DNA from 3 places in the Vagococcus luciliae genome. Region 3 is predicted to be linked to each of the others. Evidence: predicted binding sites of a transcription regulator. Region 3 holds the regulator's gene; each other region holds the start of a gene.

Region 1 (3,283 bases), 890 kb from region 3:
TCAGATGTATTCCATAACGAAGAAAATGGGTTTGTGATTGCTACTTTACCAAGCAATACTGATAAAGACGTGCGTAGTATTGGATTTATCGCGCATATGGATACAGCTGATTTTAACGCTGTTGGTGTGAACCCACAATTTGTAGAAAATTATGATGGTCAAAGTGATATTCCTTTAGACAAAGAAGGCAAGTTTAAGTTAACAGTTAAAGATTTCCCTAACTTAGCTAACTATAAAGGTCAAACATTGATTACAACGGATGGTTCAACTCTTTTAGGTGCTGATGATAAATCAGGGATTGCTGAAATTATGACAGCGATGGAATATTTAGTGAATCATCCAGAAATTAAACACGGTAAAATCATGGTAGCATTTGGTCCGGATGAAGAAATCGGTGTTGGAGCGGATAAATTTAACGTCGAAGAATTCCCAGTAGACTTTGCTTATACAATGGATGGTGGACCAGTTGGTGAATTACAATTTGAAACATTTAGCGCTGCTCAAGCTGAAATTTCAATTGAAGGTAAAAATGTCCATCCGGGTACAGCAAAAGACACAATGATTAATGCGTTACAAGTAGCGATTGATTTACATAATAAATTACCACAAGATGAAGTCCCTGAAAAAACAGATGGTTATGAAGGATTCTTCCATTTATTACAATTAGATGGTGTGCCTGATGAAGCAACTATGACTTACATTATTCGTGATCATGATCGTGAAAAATTTGAAGCACGTAAAGCTTTAATTGAATCCATCGTAAAAGAATTTAACAACGGATTTGGTCAAGAACGTGTGTCATTAAATCTGTTTGATCAATACTATAATATGCGTGAAGTCATCGAAAAAGATATGAGTATCATTGATTTAGTAGACGAAGCCATGCGTAATTTAGACATTGAACCAAATAAAGCACCTGTACGTGGTGGAACAGACGGTTCTAAAATTTCTTACATGGGCTTACCAACACCAAATATTTTCGCTGGTGGAGAAAACATGCATGGACGTTTTGAATATGTGGCAGTTGAAAGCATGGAAAAAGCAACCAGCTTAATTGTCGAAATTGTTAAATTAAATGAAGCAAAAGCCTAAAAATATGAAGACTCGGTGATAATCGAGTCTTTTTTGTGTCTTTTGGTAGATTCTGTCGGTTAAAAGCGCAAAAAAATGTCGTTATCCATTAAATGATTGATTACAATAAATTTATAGTCAAACATCGAGTCTTTTTGTTTGACCTATTTTGACCTAAAGTGTAAAATAAATAATGTAGTTAAGAACAAGGGGGTATTGATATGAATATAGAAAAAATGACTACGACATTGCAACAAGCTATTGCAGAAGCGCAACAAGTTGCAGTCACTCGAAAAAATCAAGAGATTGATATTGTCCACTTATGGAAAATATTCTTACAACCCAATCATTTTGCAAGAAACTTATATGCCGGTATTGGCTTAGATGTTGATGCATTTGAAAGAGAAGTCGATAATGAATTAGATAAATTACCAACCGTTAGTGGAAATGTGCAATATGGACAAAACTTAAGTCAAAACTTGTTTCACTTATTGCAAGAAGCTGACAAGATTAGAGAAAGTTTTAATGATGACTATTTATCAACCGAAGTGGTTATATTAGCGTTAATGAAATTAAAAAATTTCAGCTTAACTCGTTTCTTAATGGCTCAAAAGGTGACAGAAGCGGAGTTAACTGAGCGAATAAAAGATTTGAGAGGAGGAGAACGTGTGACTAGTCAAAATCAAGAAGAACAATATGAAGCACTAGAAAAATACGGAACAAACCTTAATGAAGCAGTAAAATCTGGGAAACAAGACCCAATCATAGGGCGTGACGAAGAAATTCGTGATGTGATTCGTATTTTATCACGTAAAACAAAAAATAATCCAGTATTAATCGGTGAACCTGGTGTTGGTAAAACAGCCATCATCGAAGGATTAGCACAACGTATTGTGAAAAAAGACGTTCCTGAAAACTTAAAAAATAAAACCATTATCTCTTTAGATATGGGTTCATTAATTGCTGGAGCTAAATTCAGAGGTGAATTTGAAGAACGTCTAAAAGCAGTTCTAAAAGAAGTCAAAAATAGCGATGGCGAAATTATTTTGTTCATCGATGAAATTCATACAATAGTAGGTGCTGGTAAAACAGAAGGTAGTATGGATGCCGGAAACTTACTTAAACCAATGCTTGCTCGTGGTGAGTTGCATTGTATTGGGGCAACTACTCTTGATGAGTACCGTGAATACATGGAAACTGATAAAGCCTTAGAAAGACGTTTCCAAAAAGTATTAGTGAAAGAACCGACTGTTGAAGATACCATTAGTATTTTACGTGGATTGAAAGAACGTTTTGAAATCCATCATGGAGTAAACATTCATGATAATGCGTTAGTTGCTGCAAGTACATTATCTAACCGCTACATCACTGATCGTTATTTACCAGATAAAGCGATTGACTTAGTCGATGAAGCGTGTGCAACCATTCGTGTTGAGATGAATTCTATGCCAACTGAATTAGACCAAGTAACTAGACGTTTGATGCAGTTAGAAATTGAAGAAGCGGCACTTAAAAAGGAAGATGACGACGCAAGTAAAAAACGTTTAGACATTCTTCAAGGTGAATTAGCAGAGTTAAGAGAAGAAGCTAATACGCTTAAAATGCAATGGGAAACTGAGAAAGAAGAATTAAACAAAGTAAATGAAAAACGTTCTGAGTTAGATCAAGCTAGAACACAACTTGAAAACGCAGAAAGTAACTACGATTTAGAAGAAGCTGCTGTGTTACGTCATGGAACGATTCCAAAACTTGAAAAAGAGTTAAAAGAATTAGAAGAAAAAGAAAAACATGATGGCCGTATGGTACAAGAAGTGGTAACTGACAAAGAAATCGCAGTTGTAGTTGGTCGTTTGACTGGTATCCCTGTGAAACGACTTGAAGAAGGCGAAAGAGAAAAAATCTTGCGTTTAAATGAAACACTCCATAAACGTGTGATTGGTCAAGATGAGGCAGTCGATGCCGTGTCTGACGCGGTGATTCGTTCTCGTGCTGGATTGCAAGATCCTAATCGTCCACTTGGCTCATTCCTATTCTTAGGACCTACTGGCGTGGGTAAAACAGAGTTAGCGAAATCATTAGCTGAAAACTTATTTGATTCTGAAGACCACATGGTACGTTTGGACATGAGTGAGTACATGGAAAAACATAGCGTGTCTCGTTTAGTCGGAGCTCCTCCTGGCTATGTTGGTTACGAAGAAGGCGGCCAATTAAC
Region 2 (3,283 bases), 760 kb from region 3:
GGTTAATTGATTTAGGACTGATTGAGTCGTACCTTCTTTTATAGCACCAAAGCCAACACTTGCTTCAACATGTTGTGTTCCAGCGTTACTTGTCATAATAATGAGAGTGTCTTTAAAGCTGACAGTTCTACCTTGAGCATCTGTTAAACGGCCATCTTCTAGTATTTGTAAAAAGAGATGTAAAACATCAGGATGAGCCTTTTCTACCTCATCTAATAGAATCAAGCTATAAGGATTTCTTCTCACTCTTTCGGTTAGTTGACCAGCTTCGTTGTAACCAACATATCCAGGTGGTGAACCAATTAATTTTGATACACTGTGTTTTTCCATGTATTCACTCATATCAAAACGAACCATATTTGTTTCATGTCCAAATAGTTCTTTAGCAAGTTGTTTAGCTAATTCTGTTTTACCGACACCAGTTGGACCGACAAAAAGGAATGATCCAATTGGTCGATTTTTATTACCTAGACCAATACGATTTCTTCTAATAGCACGTGATACTTTATCAATAGCCTCATCTTGTCCGATGACATGTTTTTTCAAGTCACTGGCTAAGTGTTTCATCTGCTGCTGCTCGGTTTCTTTTAATTTACCTACTGGAATACCTGTCATCACTTCTACAGTTTGCTCCATATCAGCAATCGTAACAACAGGCATACTATCTTCAGAGACTTGATGGATTTTTAATTCTTCTAATTTTTTTATTTGATCTCTGTAGTAGGCTGCTTTTTCAAAATCTTCTTCTTCCGAAGCAATCTGTTTATTAGCCTCAGCTCTTGCAATTCTTGAATCAAGTATTTTAGGATCGATTGAAGGAATGGTTAAATTCTTCTTAGAACCAGTTTCATCGAGCAAATCAATTGCTTTATCAGGTAAATGTCTGTCCTGTATAAAACGATTTGACAAATGAACTGCTCCTTCAATAGCTTCTTCTGTGTATTTTACATGATGATATTGTTCATATTTTTCTTGAATTCCTTTTAAAATATGGATAGTCTCGTCAATAGTAGGCTCATCTACTGTAACAGGTTGCAAACGTCTCTCAAGAGCAGCATCTTTTTCAATGATTCGATATTCATTAAAGGTTGTTGCTCCAACTAATTGTAATTCCCCTCTAGCTAAAGCAGGTTTTAGGATATTTCCAGCATCCATTGAACCATCACTAACTGATCCTGCTCCAACGATTTCATGGATTTCATCAATAAATAAAATAATATTTTTTTGTGATTTTAATTCTGTAATCAGTTGTTTCATACGTTCTTCAAATTGACCTCTAATACCGGTACCTTGTACGAGAGAGACAACGTCAAGTCGAATAACCTCTTTATTTTCTAATTTACTTGGAACATCACCACTAATAATACTTAATGCTAATCCTTCAACGACTGCTGTTTTACCAACACCAGGCTCTCCAATTAATACAGGATTATTTTTTGTTCGTCTATTTAATATTTCTATGACGCGTTTTATTTCATCATCACGCCCGATAACGGGATCAATTTTTCCCTCACGCGCAAGTTGTGTTAAGTTTTCCCCGTATTCTGCAAGGATAGAAGAATTTCCTCCACCACCTTGTTGGGATTTCATAGTTGGTTGTTGTTTCATTGATTGTTGTGCCAATTGTTTAAAAAAGTCATTAAGTTGACCAAAGCCATAAGGATCTTGAGCAAATTTTTCTCTGTTCATTTGATCTTCTTGGGATTTTAAGTCACGATAACATTGTTGACATAGATCTATTTGTTGTTGCTCTCCATTAAGTGTAGCGTGCAAATGGATAGTTGCATCATTTTTTTTACAATTTTTACAAAGCATAGGCAAATCCTCCTTTATCAAATGATACTGCCAAAAAGGTTTGACCTGTTTTGACCTATTTTTATTATATAAGTTTTAATTGTAAGAAGCAAAAATTATGCTTAACTTTTTTAGATAAAAAATGAAAAAATCGTGATGTTTATTTTTATAAAAAACGTTTTTTAATAAAAAAGTTTAAAATAAAGAGTAAGTGGAAAAAATAGTGTCTACATCAAATTATTTCTCAAATAAACTTGCAGTATTTTCTGAAATAGAGATGAAAAGTTTATAAAAGGTTTTTAAAGTTCTTTATGGAACATGGGAAAAAAGTTGTAAGTAATAGAAAAACATGGTATTCTTTATCATTGAAAGGGTTATTTTTTTGAGTTATTATTTAATTAAATAATCCATCATAAAAATTTTTCACATGACAAAGGAGAAGATAATTATGGAAAAAAAAGAATTTCACGTAGTAGCAGATACAGGTATTCACGCTAGACCAGCAACTTTATTGGTACAAACAGCTAGTAAATTTAGTTCAGATGTAAATTTAGAATACAAAGGTAAATCTGTAAACTTAAAATCAATCATGGGTGTTATGTCATTAGGTGTTGGACAAGGTGCTGATGTGACAATTACAGCTGAAGGTGCTGATGAAGCAGACGCAATCGCAGCCATTGAAGAAACAATGAAAAAAGAAGGGTTATCTGAATAATGACAAAACAATTGAAAGGTATTGCCGTTAGTGATGGCATTGCAGTTGCTAAAGCATATCTTTTAGTTGAACCGGATTTATCATTTGAAAAACGTTCAGTTGAAAACGTCGAAGCCGAAGCAGCGCGTCTTTCAGATGCTCTTAGTCAATCAACTAAAGATTTGCAAGCAATTAGAGACAAAGCGGTAAAAAGTTTAGGTGAAGAGGAAGCACAAGTTTTTGATGCACATTTAATGGTTTTATCTGACCCTGAATTGATCAGTGCAATTGAAGGAAATATCAAAGATAACAAAGTTAATGCAGAATCTGCATTAAAAGATGTAACGGATATGTTTATCGGTATGTTTGAGGCTATGGAAGATAACCCTTACATGAAAGAAAGAGCTGCTGATATTCGTGACGTAACAAAACGTATTATGAGTCATTTACTAGGTGTCAAATTACCTGATTTATCAATGATTGATGAAGAAGTTATTATTGTTGCTGAAGACTTAACACCAAGTGACACTGCTCAATTAGATCGTCATTTTGTTCGTGCGTTTGTTACAAATATTGGGGGGCGTACATCTCATTCCGCTATCATGGCACGTTCTTTAGAGATTCCTGCTGTTGTAGGTACAAAAGAAATTACTGAGTATGTTGTTGAAGGTGATATCTTAGCTGTTGATGGTAGTGAAGGTGATGTTATTGTCAACCCTACTGATGAACAAGTTGCTGATTTTAAAGCAAAAGAAAAAGCATTTAATGAATTAAAAGCTGAATGGGATAAATTGA
Region 3 (3,283 bases):
TGAATGATCCTATTGGACGATTTGGACTCTTTAATCCACTTCTTGCACGTCTAATCGCACGGGATACGGAATCAACTGCTTCTTCTTGACCAACAACACGTTTATGCAGTACTTTTTCCAAATCAAGTAATCGTTCACTCTCTTTTTTCTCCAGTTGAGTCAATGGAATGCCCGTCCATTGTGAAATAATTGATTCAATATCATACTCCGTCACTTTTTGTGTATAGCCATTTTCTACTTTTTCTTGTTGTTCAACAAGTTTAGCTAATTTTTTTAAAGCTTTCTTTTCTTTTTCTCTAATCTCTACTACTTCAGAAAAATGTTGCTTAATAATAGCTTCTTCTTTTTCTTGGTAAATATTAGCTAATACCTTTTGTTGTTTTACAATAGGTGATGGTTTTTCAGCTTGATTTAATCGTACTTTTGCTGCAGCTTCATCTATCAAATCAATAGCTTTATCTGGCAATTGTCTATCATTAATATAGCGAATAGACAATTTCACAGCTGCATCAACAGCTTCTTGAGTAATTGCCACTTGATGATGTTCTTCATATTGAGATTTTAATCCTGTCAAAATATTAATCGTTTCTTCTTCAGTAGGTTCATCAACCATAATTTTAGCAAATCGACGTTCTAACGCAGAATCTTTCTCAATATATTTTTGATATTCATCTAACGTTGTTGCCCCTATTGTTTGCAATTCTCCACGAGCTAATGCTGGTTTTAGTATATTAGATGCATCTATAGCACCTTCAGCACCACCAGCACCAATCAGAGTATGCAACTCGTCAATAAATAATATAACCTGTCCATCATGATAAATTTCATCAACTAACTTCTTCATTCGATCTTCAAATTCACCACGATACTTAGTCCCAGCAACTACTGCTCCCATATCAAGCATCATCACACGTTTATTTCGCATATCTTTGGGTACATTAGCTTCGATAATCCGTTGCGCTAAACCTTCGGCAATAGCTGTTTTTCCAACACCAGGTTCTCCAACAAGTACCGGATTATTTTTAGTCCGACGACTTAAAATTTGTATCAATCGTTCAACTTCTGTCTCGCGACCAACTAAAGGATCTAATCGTTTTTCTCTAGCACTCTGTGTCAAATCTCGTGCCAAAGAATCTAGTGTAGGAGTTCCTTCACCCACCGAATTCTTAGTCGCTTTTCTATTTTTACCATTTTTATTATTTTCTGTAATACCAATTCTTCTCATTATATCTTTACGTAACCTGGGAAGTTCCACTCCTAAGTTTTTTAAAATCCTAGCAGATAATAATGTATCTTCTCTGACCAAAGCAAGTAAGATGTGTTCTGTTCCAATACTTGGCGCACCTAGCCGTTTAGCCTCTTCACCTGCGAAAGCTAATACATCCTTAGCTCGCGGAGAATAAGGAAGTAATTCGTTTTCTTTAGATTTATAACGTCCATATTGGACAATCTGTTCAACTTCATCAAACAGATAAGTATCATCAATATCAAAATATCTCATTGCTTTTCCACCAATACCTCTTGGTTCCTTCGCTAAAGCAAGTAATAAATCCTCTGTTCCAACTGCATCATGTCTAAAATATTTAGCACTTTCTTGTGCAAGATTCAGAACTTCATTAGCCCTTTTAGTAAATAATTCACCCATATCTATCACTCCTGTTCTTCATAAGTTAGTCGTTCTAATACATCAATCATCATGTTCGCCCTCAATAATTTTTCTTCTTCCGAGCGGCTAATACCTGTTAATTTAAATGCTGAATTAAGTAAATACTTTTCACGTACAGTTATTATATCATTATCTTGCAATTCATTTAAAATAGCAAATGCATCACTATCTGTCAAACCATTACTTATCATATCTGGGATTTCTTCACATATTCTGGTTTTATATTTTATCAATTTAACTTTTACAATACGAATATACCCACCACCACCACGCTTACTTTCTACCCGATAACCTTTTGGAACAGTAAACCTTGTGTTAATAACATAATTAATTTGTGATGGGACACAATTAAATTGATTGGCAATTTCAGCGCGTTTTATTTCAATAATATCTTCATTTTGTAGTAGTTCTTTTAGATAGTCTTCAATAATATCAGACATATTTTTATTTTCCATAAAAATCTCACCCTTCAAAAATAACGTAAAACTATTGACTTATATTGACCTACATTATACATAATATAATTCAATAGTTATACTAATTTGATTTGAATATACTAAAAGAGCTTTGAATGAAATCATTCAAAGCTCTTTTTACTAGATTATACCGGCGGCCGGGGTCGAACCGGCACGCCCTCAATGGGCACTGGATTTTGAGTCCAGCGCGTCTGCCAATTCCGCCACGCCGGCAAAACAAGAGGCGGTAACCGGATTTGAACCGATGATAAAGGTTTTGCAGACCTCTGCCTTACCACTTGGCTATACCGCCTTTAATAAACTGGGCTAGCTGGATTCGAACCAACGAATGACGGAGTCAAAGTCCGTTGCCTTACCGCTTGGCTATAGCCCAATAATAAAAAGGCGACTGATGGGAATCGAACCCACGAATGCCGGAGCCACAATCCGGTGCGTTAACCACTTCGCCACAGTCGCCATATTATTAACAGGGGTAGTAGGAATCGAACCCACGCTGACGGTTTTGGAGACCGTAGTTCTACCGCTAAACTATACCCCTTTAAATATGGAGGGGGGCAGATTCGAACTGCCGAACCCGAAGGAGCGGATTTACAGTCCGCCGCGTTTAGCCACTTCGCTACCCCTCCAAATGGCGCAAGACAGAATCGAACTGCCGACACACGGAGCTTCAATCCGTTGCTCTACCAACTGAGCTACTGCGCCAATAACGGTTCCGACGGGAATCGAACCCGCGATCTCCTGCGTGACAGGCAGGCATGTTAACCCCTACACCACGGAACCTGATTATGGTTTGTATTATATTTTATGACCCGTACGGGAATCGAACCCGTGTTACCGCCGTGAAAGGGCGGTGTCTTAACCGCTTGACCAACGGGCCAGTATAATAATTTCTTTTAGTATACGGAGAGTAAGGGATTCGAACCCTTGAGACAGTTATTACCGCCTACATGATTTCCAATCATGCTCCTTCGGCCAACTCGGACAACTCTCCAGAGTTTTACCTTAATTAAAAGAACTCCGGCAGTAGGACTCGAACCTACGACATCATGATTAACAGTCATGCGCTACTACCAACTGAGCTATGCCGGATAATGATATAAGCACGGCAACGTCCTACTCTCACAAAGGGAAACCCTTCACT

What was found. Region 3 encodes CtsR, which represses protease genes until heat stress. Its sites were predicted from a motif close to TTGGTCAAAAAAGGTCAAANA; they were not measured.
Region 1: clpB (ATP-dependent chaperone ClpB) is a predicted target of CtsR. The motif match lies at 1,228-1,248, and genes of this name have one in related genera.
Region 2: G314FT_RS05575 (ATP-dependent Clp protease ATP-binding subunit) is a predicted target of CtsR. The motif match lies at 1,853-1,873, and genes of this name have one in related genera.

Annotation. Positions count from the first base shown of each region.
Region 1 is NZ_CP102451.1:1,610,170-1,613,452, reverse strand. It holds gene pepT (peptidase T) at 1-1,092, shown strand, start outside; gene clpB (ATP-dependent chaperone ClpB) at 1,293-3,283, shown strand, end outside.
Region 2 is NZ_CP102451.1:1,126,298-1,129,580, forward strand. It holds gene G314FT_RS05575 (ATP-dependent Clp protease ATP-binding subunit) at 1-1,815, opposite strand, end outside; gene G314FT_RS05580 (phosphocarrier protein HPr) at 2,243-2,509, shown strand; gene ptsP (phosphoenolpyruvate--protein phosphotransferase) at 2,509-3,283, shown strand, end outside.
Region 3 is NZ_CP102451.1:365,397-368,679, forward strand. It holds gene G314FT_RS01890 (ATP-dependent Clp protease ATP-binding subunit) at 1-1,645, opposite strand, end outside; gene G314FT_RS01895 (CtsR family transcriptional regulator) at 1,651-2,121, opposite strand; tRNA gene G314FT_RS01900 (tRNA-Leu) at 2,271-2,355, opposite strand; tRNA gene G314FT_RS01905 (tRNA-Cys) at 2,364-2,434, opposite strand; tRNA gene G314FT_RS01910 (tRNA-Gln) at 2,444-2,515, opposite strand; tRNA gene G314FT_RS01915 (tRNA-His) at 2,526-2,598, opposite strand; tRNA gene G314FT_RS01920 (tRNA-Trp) at 2,610-2,680, opposite strand; tRNA gene G314FT_RS01925 (tRNA-Tyr) at 2,688-2,768, opposite strand; tRNA gene G314FT_RS01930 (tRNA-Phe) at 2,772-2,844, opposite strand; tRNA gene G314FT_RS01935 (tRNA-Asp) at 2,850-2,922, opposite strand; tRNA gene G314FT_RS01940 (tRNA-Glu) at 2,948-3,019, opposite strand; tRNA gene G314FT_RS01945 (tRNA-Ser) at 3,044-3,133, opposite strand; tRNA gene G314FT_RS01950 (tRNA-Asn) at 3,158-3,231, opposite strand; rRNA gene rrf (5S ribosomal RNA) at 3,243-3,283, opposite strand, start outside.